DNA from 2 places in the Methylorubrum subtropicum genome. Region 2 is predicted to be linked to the other one. Evidence: riboswitches for the same ligand, from Rfam matches in the RefSeq annotation. Region 2 holds a riboswitch; the other holds the start of a gene.
What was found. Region 2 has a riboswitch for cobalamin ahead of AAHG03_RS24840 (TonB-dependent receptor plug domain-containing protein). Riboswitches for the same ligand answer to the same signal wherever they lie in the genome.
Positions count from the first base shown of each region.

Region 1 (7,259 bases), on a different contig from region 2:
TTTTTGGGGGGGCCCGCCCGGCCCTCCCCTTCGTCAGAACCGTCCGGCGAGCGTCAGCCGCACGGCGGTGGGCTCGACGGGGTGGAAGTGGCGGTCTTCCACGCCCTCCTTCTCGGAGCGCAGCCGCGACTCGTAATAGTAGGTGATCTGGTCGGCCTTGGCGTTCGTGAGGTTGAGGACGTCGAGCGACAGGCTGACGCCGTTGGCGAAGGCGTAGCCGATGCGGCCGTTGACGAGCGCGGTCGCCCTGGATCGCACCGAATTGTCCTCGATCAGCGGACGCGGGCCGAAATAGCGGAAGCGCAAGCTCCCGAACCAGCCCTCGCCCTCGCCGAAGCTGATCCCGGCCGAGGCGATGGTGGTCGGCGCCTCGGGGATGCGGCGGCCGGCCTCCGGGACGCGGTCGGAGAAGCGCGCATTCGTCACCGTCAGGTCGCCCTCCAGCTGGAGCCAGGGGGTGAGCGCGTAGCGGTTGGTCCACTCGACGCCGAAGCGCCGGGTCGGGCGGCTCGGCTCGGTGGTGCCGGAATCGCCCTGGAACAGGTTCTCGGAGGCGAGTTCGAGCCGGAACAGGGCGAGCGCCGTCTCCAAGCCGGCGATCGAACGGTTGCGCAGGCCGACCTCGTAGCCGGTCGAGGGCACGAGGAAGAGTGCGTCCGCCGCATTGCCGGGGGCGACGACGCCGCGCACGTCGTTCGAGTGGAAGCCGCTGCCGTAGTTCAAGTAGAGTTCGGTATCGGCCCAAGGGCCGAGCACGAGGCCGAGCTTCGGGTTGACGATGCCGTCGCGCGCCCGGCCGGAGGCGCCGTCGATGAGGTTCGAGCGGACATCGGCCCAGAAGCCGTCGGCGCGAAAGCCCACGCTGGTGCGCAGCCAATCGGTCCAGCGCACCCGGTTCTCAGCGTAGAACGACGCGCTCGTCTCCCGCACCCGGTCGTCGAGCGTGGCCTCCCGGAACTGCCGCCGCGTGGTGTCGAACAGCCCGACCCGCATCGCGTCGGTGCGGGTCTGGAGGCCGACCTCGTTCTCCATCGGCATGCCGAACAAGTCGCCGGGGACGGTGTGGCTGACCTCCGCCCCGCCGAGCACCCGGTCGTCGAGCTGGCGGAACTGGTCGCCGTCGGTCCGATTCTTCGTCTGATCGTCGAGGAAGTAGGTGAAGTTGTTCCACAGATTCATCCGGTAGCGGATGAGGTAGGCGTTGGCCCGGGTGATCCCGGCCTCGCTGGTGTGGCTCCAGCGGCCCGACAGCGAGAAGCGGCCGGTGTCGCCGCCGTCGCTCGGATCGAGGCTGCCGAAGCGGCCGATCAACCCCTCCGCCACCGCGCGCTCGGGGATCTGGTTGGTGGCGTTCCACTTCGCCCAATAGGCCATGCCGGTGACGGAAAACCCGTCGAGGGCCGTGCCCTGGCTGTAGCGCACCACGCCGTTGAGTTTCTTCAGGCGGTCCGGCACGTCCCAGGGGCCGTCATAGGTCTGCGCCTCGCCCGCCACGAGGAGGTTGCCCGCGCCGAGCGGCGCGGAGCCGATGGTGAGCGCCCGCCGGTAGCCGAACGAGCCGATCGAGGTCAGGGCGACGTTCTTGGCCACCGTGTCGAGGTAATCGATCCGCACCGAGCCGGCGGAGGCGAAGTCGCCGTCGCGCACGAAGTAGGGGCCCTTGTGGAACTCGACCGCACCGACGAGTTCGGGGATCAGGAAGTTGAGGTCGGCATAGCCCTGGCCGTGGGCGTGGGTGCGCATGTTGACCGGCATGCCGTCCACGAACAGGGCGATGTCGGTGCCGTGGTCGAGGTTGAACCCGCGCAGGAAGAACTGGTTGGCCTTCCCCTCCCCCGAATGCTGGGTGACGATGAGGCCCGGCACCGCTTCCAGCACCTCGCCGGGGCGGGTGACCGGCCGGGCGTTGATCTGCGCGCCGGAGACGATGCCGCCGCTGGCCGAGGCCACCGGCTGCAACGCGCCGCCGATGCCGGTGACGCCGCCGGGATAGCCGGCGCTGGCCGAGAAGATCGTGGGGGCCGGCTGCGCCTGCCCGGCGACGGAGAGTTCGTCGAGGGTGACGGCCTCCTGCGCGCCCGCCGGGAGGGGCAGCAGCGCGGCGGCGAGCGCCGCCCATCGCAGGACGGTCGGGGGTCGGGAATCGGACACTGGCAAAGAAGCCTCGGGCAACGGCAGTGGCACGTCACCGCGAACGAGGCCGCGGACGGATCGAGCCTCGCAGGATCGATGCCGTCCCCGGCAACCCATCAGTGCACCCCGCCCGACGCGCCTCGCGTGTGACCACGGCTGACGGCAGGTCTCCTGGCTCGCGGGTCAGCGCCCTCTCACCGTCTTCCCGGATGCGGCGCATCCAGTGACACAGGTGGCGGAGGACTCGCCGCTCACAGTTGCGGGGGCAGCCGCGGCATCGGGCTTTCACCCTCACCGCGTTCCCTTTTGATCCCCGAGGGGAACCGTCACGGCCACGCTAGCACGGCGCGCGCCCGCGCCGTCAACGCGCGGTTGGAACGCCGGATGTGAAGCGGTGGAGCTGTGCCCCGCGGGAGACACCCGCCCTACCGTGTCCGGAGGGTCGCGTCGGCTCCCACCCCCAACCCGTCATTGCGAGGCGAAACTGACGCAATCCAGTGCTCCGCACTCCCAAGGGAAAGCTCGCACGCAGCCGTTTCGTCGGCGCAGTCTCGCCCCCTCCGAAAAGGTCGCGCCCTGGATTGCGTCAGTTCCGCCTCGCAATGACGGGGGGAGCCGGCGACCGGCGACCGGCGCGACCGACCGGAACCGGATCAGGCGCCCTGGCGGGCGGCGCCGGCCCGCGGCAGCACCCACGTCAGGGCGAGCCCGGCGGCGAGGCCGGCGGCGTGGAGCAAGGCAGTCGCGGCGAGGAAGCCGAGGCCGTAGGCGAGGCCGGAGGCCGTCTCGGGCATCTCGGCCCCGTGCGCCGCGCCGTGGAACACCGCGAAGGCGCCGACGAGCCCGGCGAGCGCGGCGAGCGGGATCAGCCGGGCGCAGACCGCCATCACGGCAAACGCCGCGACGGAGGCGAGGATCGCCGGCTCGACGAAGGGTAGGTCGAGGCCCGCCATCGCGAGGCCGGCGCCGAGCGTCATCATGCTCAGGAAGGACGCCGGCAGCAGCCATAGCGCCCGCCCGCCGACGAGGCCGGCGATGAGCCCGACCGCGACCATCGCCAGGATGTGGTCGGCGCCGCCGACCGGATGGGCAAAGCCCGCGGCCCAGCCCATCGCCTCGCCGTGGCCCGGATGGGCGAAGGCCGCGCCGGGCAGGAGCACGAGCACTGCCGCGAGCGGCATCGAGCGGAAGGTCATGCGGTGTCTCCGGATAAACATCATTTTGCGAGTCCGCCGGACTCGACGACGAAGCGGGCGATGGTGTCGGCGCCGTGGCCCTCGCGCAGCGAGGCGAAGACGTAGGGCCGGGTTCCCCGCATGCGGCGGGTGTCGGCCTCCATCACGGCAAGATCCGCGCCGACGAGGGGGGCGAGGTCGGTCTTGTTGACGACGAGGAGGTCGGAGCGGGTGATGCCGGGGCCGCCTTTCCGCGGGATTTTTTCGCCGCCCGCCACGTCGATGACGTAGAGGGTGATGTCGGCCAGTTCCGGCGAGAAGGTCGCGGCGAGGTTGTCGCCGCCGGATTCGATCAGCACCACGTCGAGCCTGGGAAAGCGGCGGCGCATCTCGGCCACCGCCGCGAGGTTGATCGAGGCGTCCTCGCGGATCGCCGTGTGCGGGCACCCCCCCGTCTCGACGCCCATGATCCGCTCCTCGGGCAGCGCCCCGGCCACGGTCAGGAGGCGGGCATCCTCCTTGGTGTAGATGTCGTTGGTGATGGCGCAGATGTCGTAGGCGTCGCGTAAGCGCTTGCACAGCTGCTCCATCAGCGCCGTCTTGCCGGAGCCGACGGGGCCGCCGATGCCGACGCGCAGGGGGCCGTTCACGGGGCCGTTGGCGGAAGTCATGCCGTCCTCATGAGCGAAAGATCCGGGAATACTGGGTCTCGTGCCGGAACGAGCCGAGATCGACGTGAAGCGTGGCCGAGCCCAGCGCGTCGAGGCCGAGCGGCTCGACCGTCTCGGCGAGCGCCGCCACGCGGGGCGAGAGCGCCGCGACGATGCGGGTGCCGGCCGCCTGCCCGATCGGCGCGATGCGTAAGCCCGCCGAGACGATGGCCTGGACGAAGGCGAAGCCGTAGGCCGCGAGCACCGGCCCCCGCGCCATGCCGTGGGCGGAGGCCGCCGCGCCGACCGCCACCGGCAGCGCCACCGGGCCAGGGAGCGCTTTCGCGACCGCATCGAGGCCCGGGCAGGGCCAGGCGGCCAGCGTCGCGTCGAGGAAGCTGCGGCCCTGCTGGCTCGTCTCCAGATGCAACTCGCGCGAGGGCGCCATCGCCAGGGCGAGGTCGTTGACGGCCTCCAGGGCGGCGCCGTCCCCGGCCGAAGCGTGAGCATGAGACGCTAGGATCAGGTCGTTGCGCCCGGAGCCCCGCTCCAGCACGTCGCCGAGCCACTCCGACAAACTCGCCTCGTCGGCGACTGCGCCGGTCTCCACCGCCCATTCGAGCCCGTGCGAATAGGCGAACCCCCCGACCGGATAGGCCGGCGACAGCCACGCCATCAGCCGCAGCGCCTCAATCATGGTGGTGATGGCCGTGACCGTGACCATGATCGTGCCCACCCTCGTAGGCCCCGCCCTCGGGCCGGAACGGCCGCTCCACCGGCTCGGCGCTGCCGCCCAAGCCCCGCACCATCTCGGCGAGCACGTGGTCCTCGGCGATCCACACCGCCTCCGCCCCGATCTCGGCGGGGATATGCCGGTTGCCGATATGCCAGATCAGGCGCTTGAGCGCGTGGTCGGACGGCGCCCGGATTTCCAGCAGGCGCTCGGGCGCGGCCTCGACCCAGACGAGACGGCCATCCGACAGGACAATCGCGTCGCCGTCATCGAGCAGGATCGGGTGGGGCAGATCGAGCAGGAACGGGGTGCCGCCGACGCCCCGCATGGCGATGCGGCGACGATGCCGGTCGCCATGATCGAGCACGACGCGGTCGACGATCTCGCCGCGGGTCAGGGCGTCGCGGCGGATGACGCGGGTGGCGCGGATCATAGAGCGATGCGACCGGGCTCGGGCGGCAGGAAGTCCGGATCGAGTGCCCGCTCGACGGTGAAGGGCGGCTCCTCGGGAAACAGGGCGAAATCGAAGCCGGTGTCCTTGGCGGCGAGTACACGGCCCGAGAGGTAGGCGCGCGAGAACACCTCCGCCGGGTAGCGCCGCAGGCTCGGGCTCATCTCCAAGATATCCTGCACCTGAAGCCGCTGCTCGGTGATCGTGCCGGTCCAGCTGCTCGACCGGGCGCCCGGCTGGTACATCCATTTCAGGAGATGTCCGATCAGCACTGCGAGACGGTTCTTGATCTCGCGCTTCTCGCTCGCGCCCACGCTCGCCACCTCCTCGATCAGATGGCCGAGGTCGAGCGCGTCGAAGCGGCCTTGGCGCAGCAAGTCGGCCTGGGCCTGGGTCCAGGCGAAGAAGTCCGTCTCGTAGAGATCGGCCGTCAGCGGCGGTTTCAGCGCGGCCTTCGTCATCGCGGGCCTCCGGGTGTCCCCTCCATCCTACCTCAGAACAGGAAGTAGCGCTGCGCCATCGGCACCACCTCGGCCGGCTCGCAGACCAGCAGCTCGCCATCGGCGCGCACGTCGTAGGTCTCGGGGTCGATCTCGATCACCGGGGTGGCGTCGTTGAGGATCATGCTCTTCTTCGAGATGCCGCCGCGCACGTTCTCGACGGCGACCAACTCCTTCTGCACGCCCAGCCGCTCGCGCAGGCCGTCCTCGATTGCGGCTTTCGAGACGAAGGTCAGCGCCGTGGCGAAGGGGGCGCGGCCGTAACTGGCGAACATCGGGCGGTAATGCACCGGCTGGGGCGTCGGGATCGAGGCGTTGGGGTCGCCCATCGGGGCGGTGGCGATCATGCCGCCCTTCAGCACGAGGTCGGGCTTCACGCCGAAGAAGGCGGGCGTCCACAGCACGAGGTCGGCGAGTTTTCCGGGCTCGACCGAGCCGATGTGGCGCGACACGCCGTGGGCGATGGCCGGGTTGATCGTGTATTTCGCGACGTAGCGGCGGGCGCGCAGGTTGTCGTTGCCGCTCGCGTCGCCGGGCAGGCTCCCGCGCTGGCGCTTCATCTTGTCGGCGGTCTGCCACGTGCGGATCACCACTTCGCCGACCCGGCCCATCGCCTGACTGTCGGAGGACATCATCGAGAGCGCGCCGATGTCGTGCAGGATGTCCTCCGCCGCGATGGTCTCCTTGCGGATGCGGCTCTCGGCGAAGGCCAGATCCTCGGGGATCGACGGGTCGAGGTGGTGGCACACCATCAGCATGTCGAGATGCTCGTCGATGGTATTTTTTGTGAATGGTCTCGTAGGGTTTGTCGACGACGGGAGCACATTCGAGAGCCCCGCTACTTTCATGATGTCCGGCGCGTGGCCGCCGCCCGCCCCTTCCGTGTGGAAGGCGTGGATGGTGCGGCCCTTGAAGGCGGCGATGGTGTCCTCGACGAAGCCGCCCTCGTTGAGGGTGTCGGAGTGGATCATCACCTGAACGTCGTGGGCATCGGCCACCGTGAGGCAGGTGTCGATGGCCTGCGGGGTCGTGCCCCAATCCTCATGGAGTTTCAGCGCGCAGGCACCGGCCCGCACCATCTCCTCCAGGGCGCCCGGCAGCGAGGCGTTGCCCTTGCCGGCAAACGCGAGGTTCATCGGGAAATGGTCGGCGGCCTCGATCATCCGGGCGAGGTGCCAGGGGCCCGGCGTGCAGGTGGTGGCGAGCGTCCCGTGCGCCGGCCCGGTGCCGCCGCCCAGCATGGTGGTGACGCCGGAACAGAGCGCCTCCTCGATCTGCTGCGGGCAGATGTAGTGGATGTGACTGTCGAAGCCGCCCGCGGTGAGGATTTTTCCTTCACCCGCAATCACTTCCGTGCCCGGCCCGACGACGATGTCCACGCCCGGCTGGATGTCCGGGTTGCCGGCCTTACCGAGGCGGACGATGCGACCCCCTTTCAGGCCGACATCGCATTTCACGATGCCCCAATGGTCCAGCACCACCGCGTTGGTGATGACGGTATCGACCGCGCCCGCGGCGTTCGTCACTTGGCTCTGGCCCATGCCGTCGCGGATCACCTTGCCGCCGCCGAACTTCACCTCCTCGCCGTAGGTGGTGAGATCACGCTCGACCTCGATG
Region 1 is NZ_JBBXMW010000038.1:4,561-11,819, reverse strand. Features, by position in the region: gene AAHG03_RS26395 (TonB-dependent receptor) at 34-2,013, opposite strand; cobalamin riboswitch at 2,278-2,476, opposite strand; gene AAHG03_RS26390 (HupE/UreJ family protein) at 2,787-3,329, opposite strand; gene ureG (urease accessory protein UreG) at 3,350-3,979, opposite strand; gene AAHG03_RS26380 (urease accessory protein UreF) at 3,987-4,682, opposite strand; gene AAHG03_RS26375 (urease accessory protein UreE) at 4,648-5,124, opposite strand; gene AAHG03_RS26370 (DUF29 domain-containing protein) at 5,121-5,603, opposite strand; gene ureC (urease subunit alpha) at 5,636-7,259, opposite strand, start outside.
Region 1: linked by a shared signal. The riboswitch ahead of AAHG03_RS26395 (TonB-dependent receptor) and the one ahead of AAHG03_RS24840 (TonB-dependent receptor plug domain-containing protein) in region 2 are both predicted to bind cobalamin.

Region 2 (7,259 bases):
CCCGTAGGTCTCAGCACGACCGATATTCACGTTGGTGAAGAGGAAGGTTTTCGGGTCGAACGTGCCCTGGATCAAATTCCGAAAATCGTTGGCGTAGTAGGTCGCGCCCGCGAGCACACGCTCACCGAACGGCTGCTCGAAGCCGGCGTCGTAGCCGAAGCTTTCCTCGGGCCGCAGGGTCGGGTTGCCTTTCTGCCCGAAGGCCGGGATGTCCACGAAGAGCTGGTTCAGGGTCGGGGCCTTGAAGCCGGTGCCGACGCTGCCCTTCAGGCGCGTGCCGGTGCCGGGGACGATGTAGCTCGGCGCCACGCGGTAGGTCGTGGCCGGGCCGAAGGCGTCGTTCTCGTCGTGGCGCAGGTTGGCCACGAGGGAGGCGCCCTCGAACGGCGTCAGCTGCACCTCGCCGTAGCCGGCGGTATTGACGTTGCGCGCCGTGATGATGTTGTTGGGGTTTTCGGTGAACAGCCGCTCTTCGTCGCGCTGGGCCCCGAACAGGACGAGGTTGCCCGGCGAGAGTTCGTAGTCGCCGCGATACTCGTACCTCAGCCGTTCGCCAAGGTTGTTCGAATCGCCCGGCAGCGCCAGCGGATTATAGATGTTTTTGAGCTGTCGATTGTACAGGTTCGAGTAGTTGACGGCGAAAACGTTGTGGAAGCCCGGCAGCGGTGTCCATTCGGCCTCGTTGCGGGTGAAGACCTGCTGTACGTCGGCCTGATTGCGGAACTCGCCGACCCCCAGCAGCGGGAACGGGCTGTAATCGTCGTTGCTGAAGCGCAGCTTCGAACCGATGAAGCGGGTGATCGAGTTGATCCGGAACGTATCGGTGAACTGGTAGCCGAAGCGGGCCGAGACGGTCTCGTTGTCGTAGAAGTTCGGGTAGATCGGTTTGCCGGGCCGCACGAGGTCAGGCGGCGTCACCGGGGTCGCGGCGGCCCGCAGGTGCGAGACCGAGAGGGCGTAGTCGAACCCGCCCTCCGCACCCGCGATGCGGCCATACTGGTTGAAGGTGCCGAACGAGCCGCCCTCGACCTTGGCGACGGCACGGGCCGGTCCCTCGCCCCGGCGAGTCGTGAACGCGATCACGCCGCCGATGGCGTCCGAGCCGTAGAGGCCGCTCTGGGGGCCGCGCAGCACCTCGATGCGCGACAGGTCCTCGGTGAGAAGCTGGCCGAAATCGAACGAGCCGTTGGGGTTCGACGGGTCGGTGGCGTCGATGCCGTCGATCAGCACCTTGGTGTGGTTGGAATTGGCCCCGCGGATGAAGACGGAGGTCTGTCCGCCGGGGCCGCCCGTCTGCAAGACGTTGAGGCCCGGCACCTGTTGGAGGGCGTCCGACACGGTGCGGCGCTGCTGCTGTTCGAGCGTCCGCGCGGTCAGGACGGTCACGCTCGATCCGACCTGCGTGGTCGGTGTCGGCAAGCCGGTGGCCGCGACCGAGATCTCGTCGAGGGTGGTCTCGACGCCGGCCGGGGCTCCGGCGAAGGGCGCCGCGGTCTGCTGGGCGTGGGCGAAGGTTGCTGTGAGCAGGGCCGATCCGGCGCAGGATAGCGCCAGGACGCTCCGGAGAGCGGAACCAGGGGAATGGGGCACGGGAGACAAGCCTCGGGTGACGGCAGTGGCACGTCACCGCGAACGAGGCCTCGGCGCTCGCGTCCTCACGGGATCACGGCGCTTCGACACCCACCAGGACACCCCGCCCGATGCGTTTCGCGTGTGACCACGACTGACGGCAGGTCTCCTGGCTCGCGGGTCGCTGCCCTCTCACCGTCTTCCCGGGCGAGGCTGCCCAGTGACATGGTGGCGGAAGGCTCGCCGCTTACAGTTGCGGGGGCAGCCGCGGCATCGAGCTTACGCCCTCACCGCGTTCCCTTTTGATCCCCGAGGGGAACCGTCAAGCTAGTGTTATTTCAGGGCCGCGCGTCGAGTCAACGAAATCGAGGGCGAGACTCCCACTGTCTTCGTGCCGGGGCGCCGACGACCAGCCATCGGCTCCCGTGCCGCACTCCGCGCTACAGGTACTTGAGCCAGGCGATGTCGCGCCTCGACGCCTTGAAGCGCGCGAACCACGCCGTCGGCCCGTAGAGGGGCACGATCAGCCCGGCGTACCACACGAGCACCCACCCGTAATCGGCGACGCCGAACACGGTGCCCTGGGTCGCGCCCCAGATCGCGGACGCGCCGTGGTAAAGCAGCCGCAGCACCGTCAGGTGGAGCAGGTAGAAGAACATCGGCGCGCCGCCGAACACCGCCAGCGCCGCGACGGGCGGGCGATCGCCGATCCGCTCCAGCGCGGTGAGCAGCAGCGCCCCGGTCCCGAGGGTCAGCAGCAGGAACAGCAGCGAGGGCGGATACTTCGTGAGCGCGAAGAAGCTTATGGCGGTCCGCAAGGCGCTGCCCTCGACGACGAACCAGGGCGTATCGCCGTAGCCGTTCACTAAGCGCAGCAGCGCGAAGGCGATCAGCATCGCGCCGCCGAGGGCCGCGAAACGGCGCTGTCGCGTATGCGGGGCGATGCCGGGCAGGAACCACGGGCCGATGACGTAGCCGAGCACGATGACGCCGATCCAGGGCAGCACCGGATAGGTCGTCTTGGCGACTAGGCCGAAGGGCAGCGCGATGACGTCGCGCTGGTGCAGCAGGGCCCAGACGGGAAACAGCGGCTGGCCGGGTTGGAGCCGGATCGGGTCGAGGAGGTTGTGACCGCACACGATCGCGAGCCCGACCGCGAGGAGAACGGAGCGCGGCAGGCCGATCAGCGCCGCGAGCACGATCATGCACACGCCGATGCACCAGATCACCTGGAGCCAGAGCGTCGGGCTGGCCACGCCCCAGTACAATTCGGAGAGGTAGAGGACCTCGAAGGCCATCAGCACGAGGCCGCGCTTCACCAGATAGGCGCGTGTCTCCGCCAGCGTGTGCCGGGTGCCGAACAGGTAGGCGGCCACGCCCGTCAGCACGATGAAGATCGGCGCGCACAGGCTGACCGCGAGGCGGGCCAGATACAGGGCCGGCAGGGCGCTCCGCGCGTCGATCGGATCGGCGACCGGGACGTGCAGGAACCATGTCTCGCGCAGATGGTCGAGGAGCATCAGCACCATCACCAGCCCGCGCAGGGCATCGATCGAGACGATGCGGGCGGACGCGACCGGCGATCCTGCGGGGGGCGACGGTTCGGGCATCGGGTCGGCGTGCGGGGCGATCATGCCGGCCATTGCCCGAGACGCCACACTGCAAGCGCCGCGAGAAGGAGGGCCGCGGCTGCGAGGCAGGCCAGGGTCAGCAGCGCCTGACGCTCGGCTGCCCCGCGCGCGTCGGCGGGGGCGAAGGCCGGCACGGCGTCGTAGGCGTCGAAGTCGAGGCGCGCCGGGCAACCCGCGCAGACGGGCGCCGGGTCGAGGGCTTGAGTGAGGATGCGCGGCTCGAAGAACGCACGCAGGCTGCGCCGGTAGGTGGCGGACTCGGCGAGGAAGGCCGCGTGCCGCCCGGCATCGGCGCCGGAGGCGGTCTCAAGCGCGAGCGCGAGGGCGGTGGCGGGCGAGAGCAGCGCGAGTTTTCGGCTCCAGGCCGAGGCCGCGCGCGCCTGCGCGCGCGCCGCCCGGTGATGGTCGGCCAGGGCCTCGTCGTAATGGGCGTCGCGGGCGAGGCGCTTCAGTTCGGGCGCATCGGCGAGGCCGGGCCGGAGCGCGTCATCGGGGAGCTTCGTGGCAAGCCACGCGGCGGTGACCCTCCGGGCCTCGTCCCCGGCGTAGAAGCGGGCCTGCGCCTGCCGGCTCGCGTCGATCGCGGCGATGCGTGACGGGACCGGCGCCAGGGCATCGACCGCGAGGCCGAGCGCGGTCGGCAGGGCGACCGTCAGGCAGGCCCAGGCCAGCACGAGGCCGGCCAGCGCCGCCACCGCCCCGCGCCACAGGCTCGCCGCCAGCGCGCAGGCCGCGACCCAGAAGACGACGTAGGCCGCGAGCGCCGCCGCGAGCAGCGCCGCCGTTCCCGACCAGCCGGCGAGGTTGCCGAGCCCGCCCGAGAGCAGGAGGGCGAGCGCCGTCCCGCCGAGCGTCGCAGCGAGGGCGACGAGGGCGGCGGCGCCGAACTTGGCGCCGGCCACGCGGCGCGGATTCACGGGCTGCGCCGCGATCATCCGCAGGATGCCGCTGTCGTGCTCCGAGGAGAGGCGCGTGCCGGCAAGCGCGATGGTCGCGAGCGGAACGAGGACGACGAGGACGAAGGCGAGATCGAACGGGCCGAGCCGCAGGGCGGCCGCGGAACCGATCTCAGTGGCGGTGTCGTCGAAGACCGTGCTGAAGCCGAAATCGATCTTCGTCACCGCCGGCTGCACGTCGGAGGGGCCGGCGGCGAGCACGGAGAGCGGCGTCGGCGGCTTCACCGCGTAGGCCGCCATGAAGTAGGTCCGATAGCCGAAGGCGTCGGTCGGGTCCTGCCAGTAGTTCACCTTGATCGCGGCGGGCTGGCTGTAGCGGAGGTGTGCGGCCTTCGCCTCGCGGACGGCGCGTTCGCCGTCGGCGGCGGCCGCCGCCAGGGCCGTGCGGGCGACGGCGATGCGTTCGGCGCCGGTCCAGGCGGCGAGGCCGAGCGCCGCGACGAGGGCGGCCAGGATCGCCCAGGTGAGGCGCTCGCGCAGGATCAGGCGCAGTTCGGCCGCGAGCAGCCGGGGAAAGCGGGCGGCGCTCACGGCTTCAGCCTCCGGACCAGGGGGACGCACAGGCCGCCGACGCCCGCGAGCCAGAGGGCGAGCACGAGGGCCGGGACGGCGGCGTCCGCCCGCGCGCGGGCCAACGGCAGCGGCGCGTGGGCGAAGGGCGGGATTTCCCGCCACAGTTCGGGCCCGGCGACGAGGGTCGTGCCGCCGCGCTCGGGACGGTCGCGGATTTCGGCGTTCATCCGCTCCGAGATCGAGCGGCGATAGGCCTCCGCCGTCCAGACGAAGTGGGCGTGCTGGGCGAAGTCGGTGCCGGCGAGCGTCTGCGACAGGGCCTGCAGGGCGACCCGCGGGGACAGGAGGCCGGCCCAGGCGAAGGCCCGCTCCCGGGCCGCGATGCCGTCGAAGAAGGCGCCGAACTCGCGGTCGTAGAGGGCGAAGTGGTGGTCGTCGTTCTCGACCATCATCAGGCCGCGCAAGTCGACGGGCAGTTCGTCGGCCTCGCTCACGCCGTAGCGGGCCAGGATCTCGCGGGTGCGGCCGTCGTTGGCCTCCGCCGTCCGGTGGGGCCGCAGTTCCGCGTCGAGGCGGGCGCGGACCTCGCGGTAGGACACGGCCGGCACGACGGCCTCGACCGCGGCGGTGGCGAGGCGGGGCGCGGCGATGCAGAGGCCGACCCAGATCGCGAGCGCGGCGGCGAGCGCGTGGCAGGCCGTGCGGGCGCGGAGCGAGGCCAGCATCGCGACGAGCAGGAACAGGGCGGCGTAGGCGAGCTGCGCCGCGATCCAGGCTAGCAGGCGGGGCCATGCCTGCCAGCCCGCGGCGTCCCGGCCGAGGGCGGCCAGCGCACCGATCCCGAGGAGCGGCAGGCCGACGACGAGGACGAGGGCGAGGAGCAGCGCCGCCAACCGGCCGGCGAAGAGGCGGCCCGGCGCGATGCCGTTGCCGAGCGCAAGACGCAGCGTGCCGCGCTCCCGGTCGGCCGCGAAGGCGGAGAAGCCGAGCAGGATCGCGGCGAGCGGCACCACGAGCCCGACGATGTCGGCGACGCTGCCGAGGCCGGCGCGAGCGAGCGGGCCGGCCTCCTGCACGGCGCGGTAGACCGCATCGTTGAAGACGTGGGCCTCCACCCGCACCATCCGGCCGGTATAGGGCTCGCTGCCGGGATCGAGCACGGCGAGCGGCGACGCGGGCTTGAACACCCACAGGCCGAAATGATCGGCCGAATGCGGGTTCTTGGCGTCCTGCCCGAGCCAGCGCGCGCGCTCGGCGGCGGTGACCGCATCGACGTCGTGCCCGGTGCGCACGGCGTCGCGCCATGCGCCGAGCCCGGCCACGGCGAGCAGCAGGGCGAGCACCGCGCCAATCCAGCGCAGCCGCGCGTCGTGCAGGCACAAGCTGAGTTCCGCGCCGATCCTCCTCATGCGCGGCCCTCGGCGAGCCGGTCGATGTAGAGGCGCTCCAGGGCAACGTGGTCGAGGGTCCTGGGGTCGATCTCCTCGACGATCCGCCCGCCGCTCAACACGCCGACGCGGCCGGCCATCTCGCGCACCCGGTAGAGGTCGTGCGTCGCCATCAGGACCGCGGTGCCCCGCCCGGCCGCCGCGCGGATGGTGGCGGAAAAGTCCGCGGCGGCGCTCGGATCGAGGCCGGAGGTCGGCTCGTCGAGCAGCAGCAGCCGCGCCCGGCGCGCCAGCGCCACCGCGATGCCGACCTTCTGGCGCATGCCCTTCGAGTAGGCGCCGGCCGTCCGGTCATGGGCTTCCGGGGCGAGCCCGGCCTCGGCGAGCAGGGCGCGCGCCGCGTCCTTCGACGGGTCGAGGCCGGCGAGCGTCGCGAAGTAGCGCAGGTTCTCCACGCCCGAGAGGCCGGGATAGAGCGCGACCTGCTCGGGGATGTAGGCCACGTGGCGGCGCGCGCCGATGGGGTCTTCCCCGGCCTCGATCCCGCAGACCCGGATCGTGCCGGCCTCCGCCCGGAGGAAGCCGAGGATCAGGTTGATCGTCGTGGTCTTGCCCGCCCCGTTGGGGCCGAGCAGCGCGAAGACCTCGCCGTCGCCGAGGCGAAGATCGAGCCCGGCGAGCGCCGTGCGGCTCCCGAAGCGCTTGACCGCGCCGTCGATCGCCAGGACCGGCTCTTTGAGTGGAATAGCGGAAGCGCCCATCAGAACCGCACCGTCATCGTGCCGGTGAAGCGGCGCGGCGCGCCCGGATAGACCCGGAACCGGTTGAGCGAACTCTCGTAATACTCGCTGTCGAAGATGTTCTCGACGTTCAGCCCGAAGCGAACATTCTCGTAGCGCCAATAGGCCAGGGCATCGACGGCGACGTAGGCCGGCAGGCTGAAGCTGTCCGTGGAATCCGCCGCCTGCTCGCCGACGCCGCGGATGCCGCCGCCGAGCCCGAACCCCTTCCAGGGCCCGGCCTGAACCTCGTGGACCGCGAGCAGGCTGCCCGAATGGCGCGGCACGTTGATGAGCGGCGTGCCGACCGGCAGGGCCGGATCCTCGGTCACCACGGCGTCGGCGTAGACGTAGCCCGCCAGGATCTTGACCTCCGGCGTGAGTTGACCCGCCGCCGTCAGTTCGATGCCCTGGCTGCGCACG
Region 2 is NZ_JBBXMW010000029.1:20,078-27,336, reverse strand. Features, by position in the region: gene AAHG03_RS24840 (TonB-dependent receptor plug domain-containing protein) at 1-1,590, opposite strand, end outside; cobalamin riboswitch at 1,712-1,908, opposite strand; gene AAHG03_RS24835 (DUF1624 domain-containing protein) at 2,010-3,203, opposite strand; gene AAHG03_RS24830 (DUF3526 domain-containing protein) at 3,200-4,687, opposite strand; gene AAHG03_RS24825 (DUF3526 domain-containing protein) at 4,684-6,078, opposite strand; gene AAHG03_RS24820 (ABC transporter ATP-binding protein) at 6,075-6,818, opposite strand; gene AAHG03_RS24815 (TonB-dependent siderophore receptor) at 6,818-7,259, opposite strand, start outside.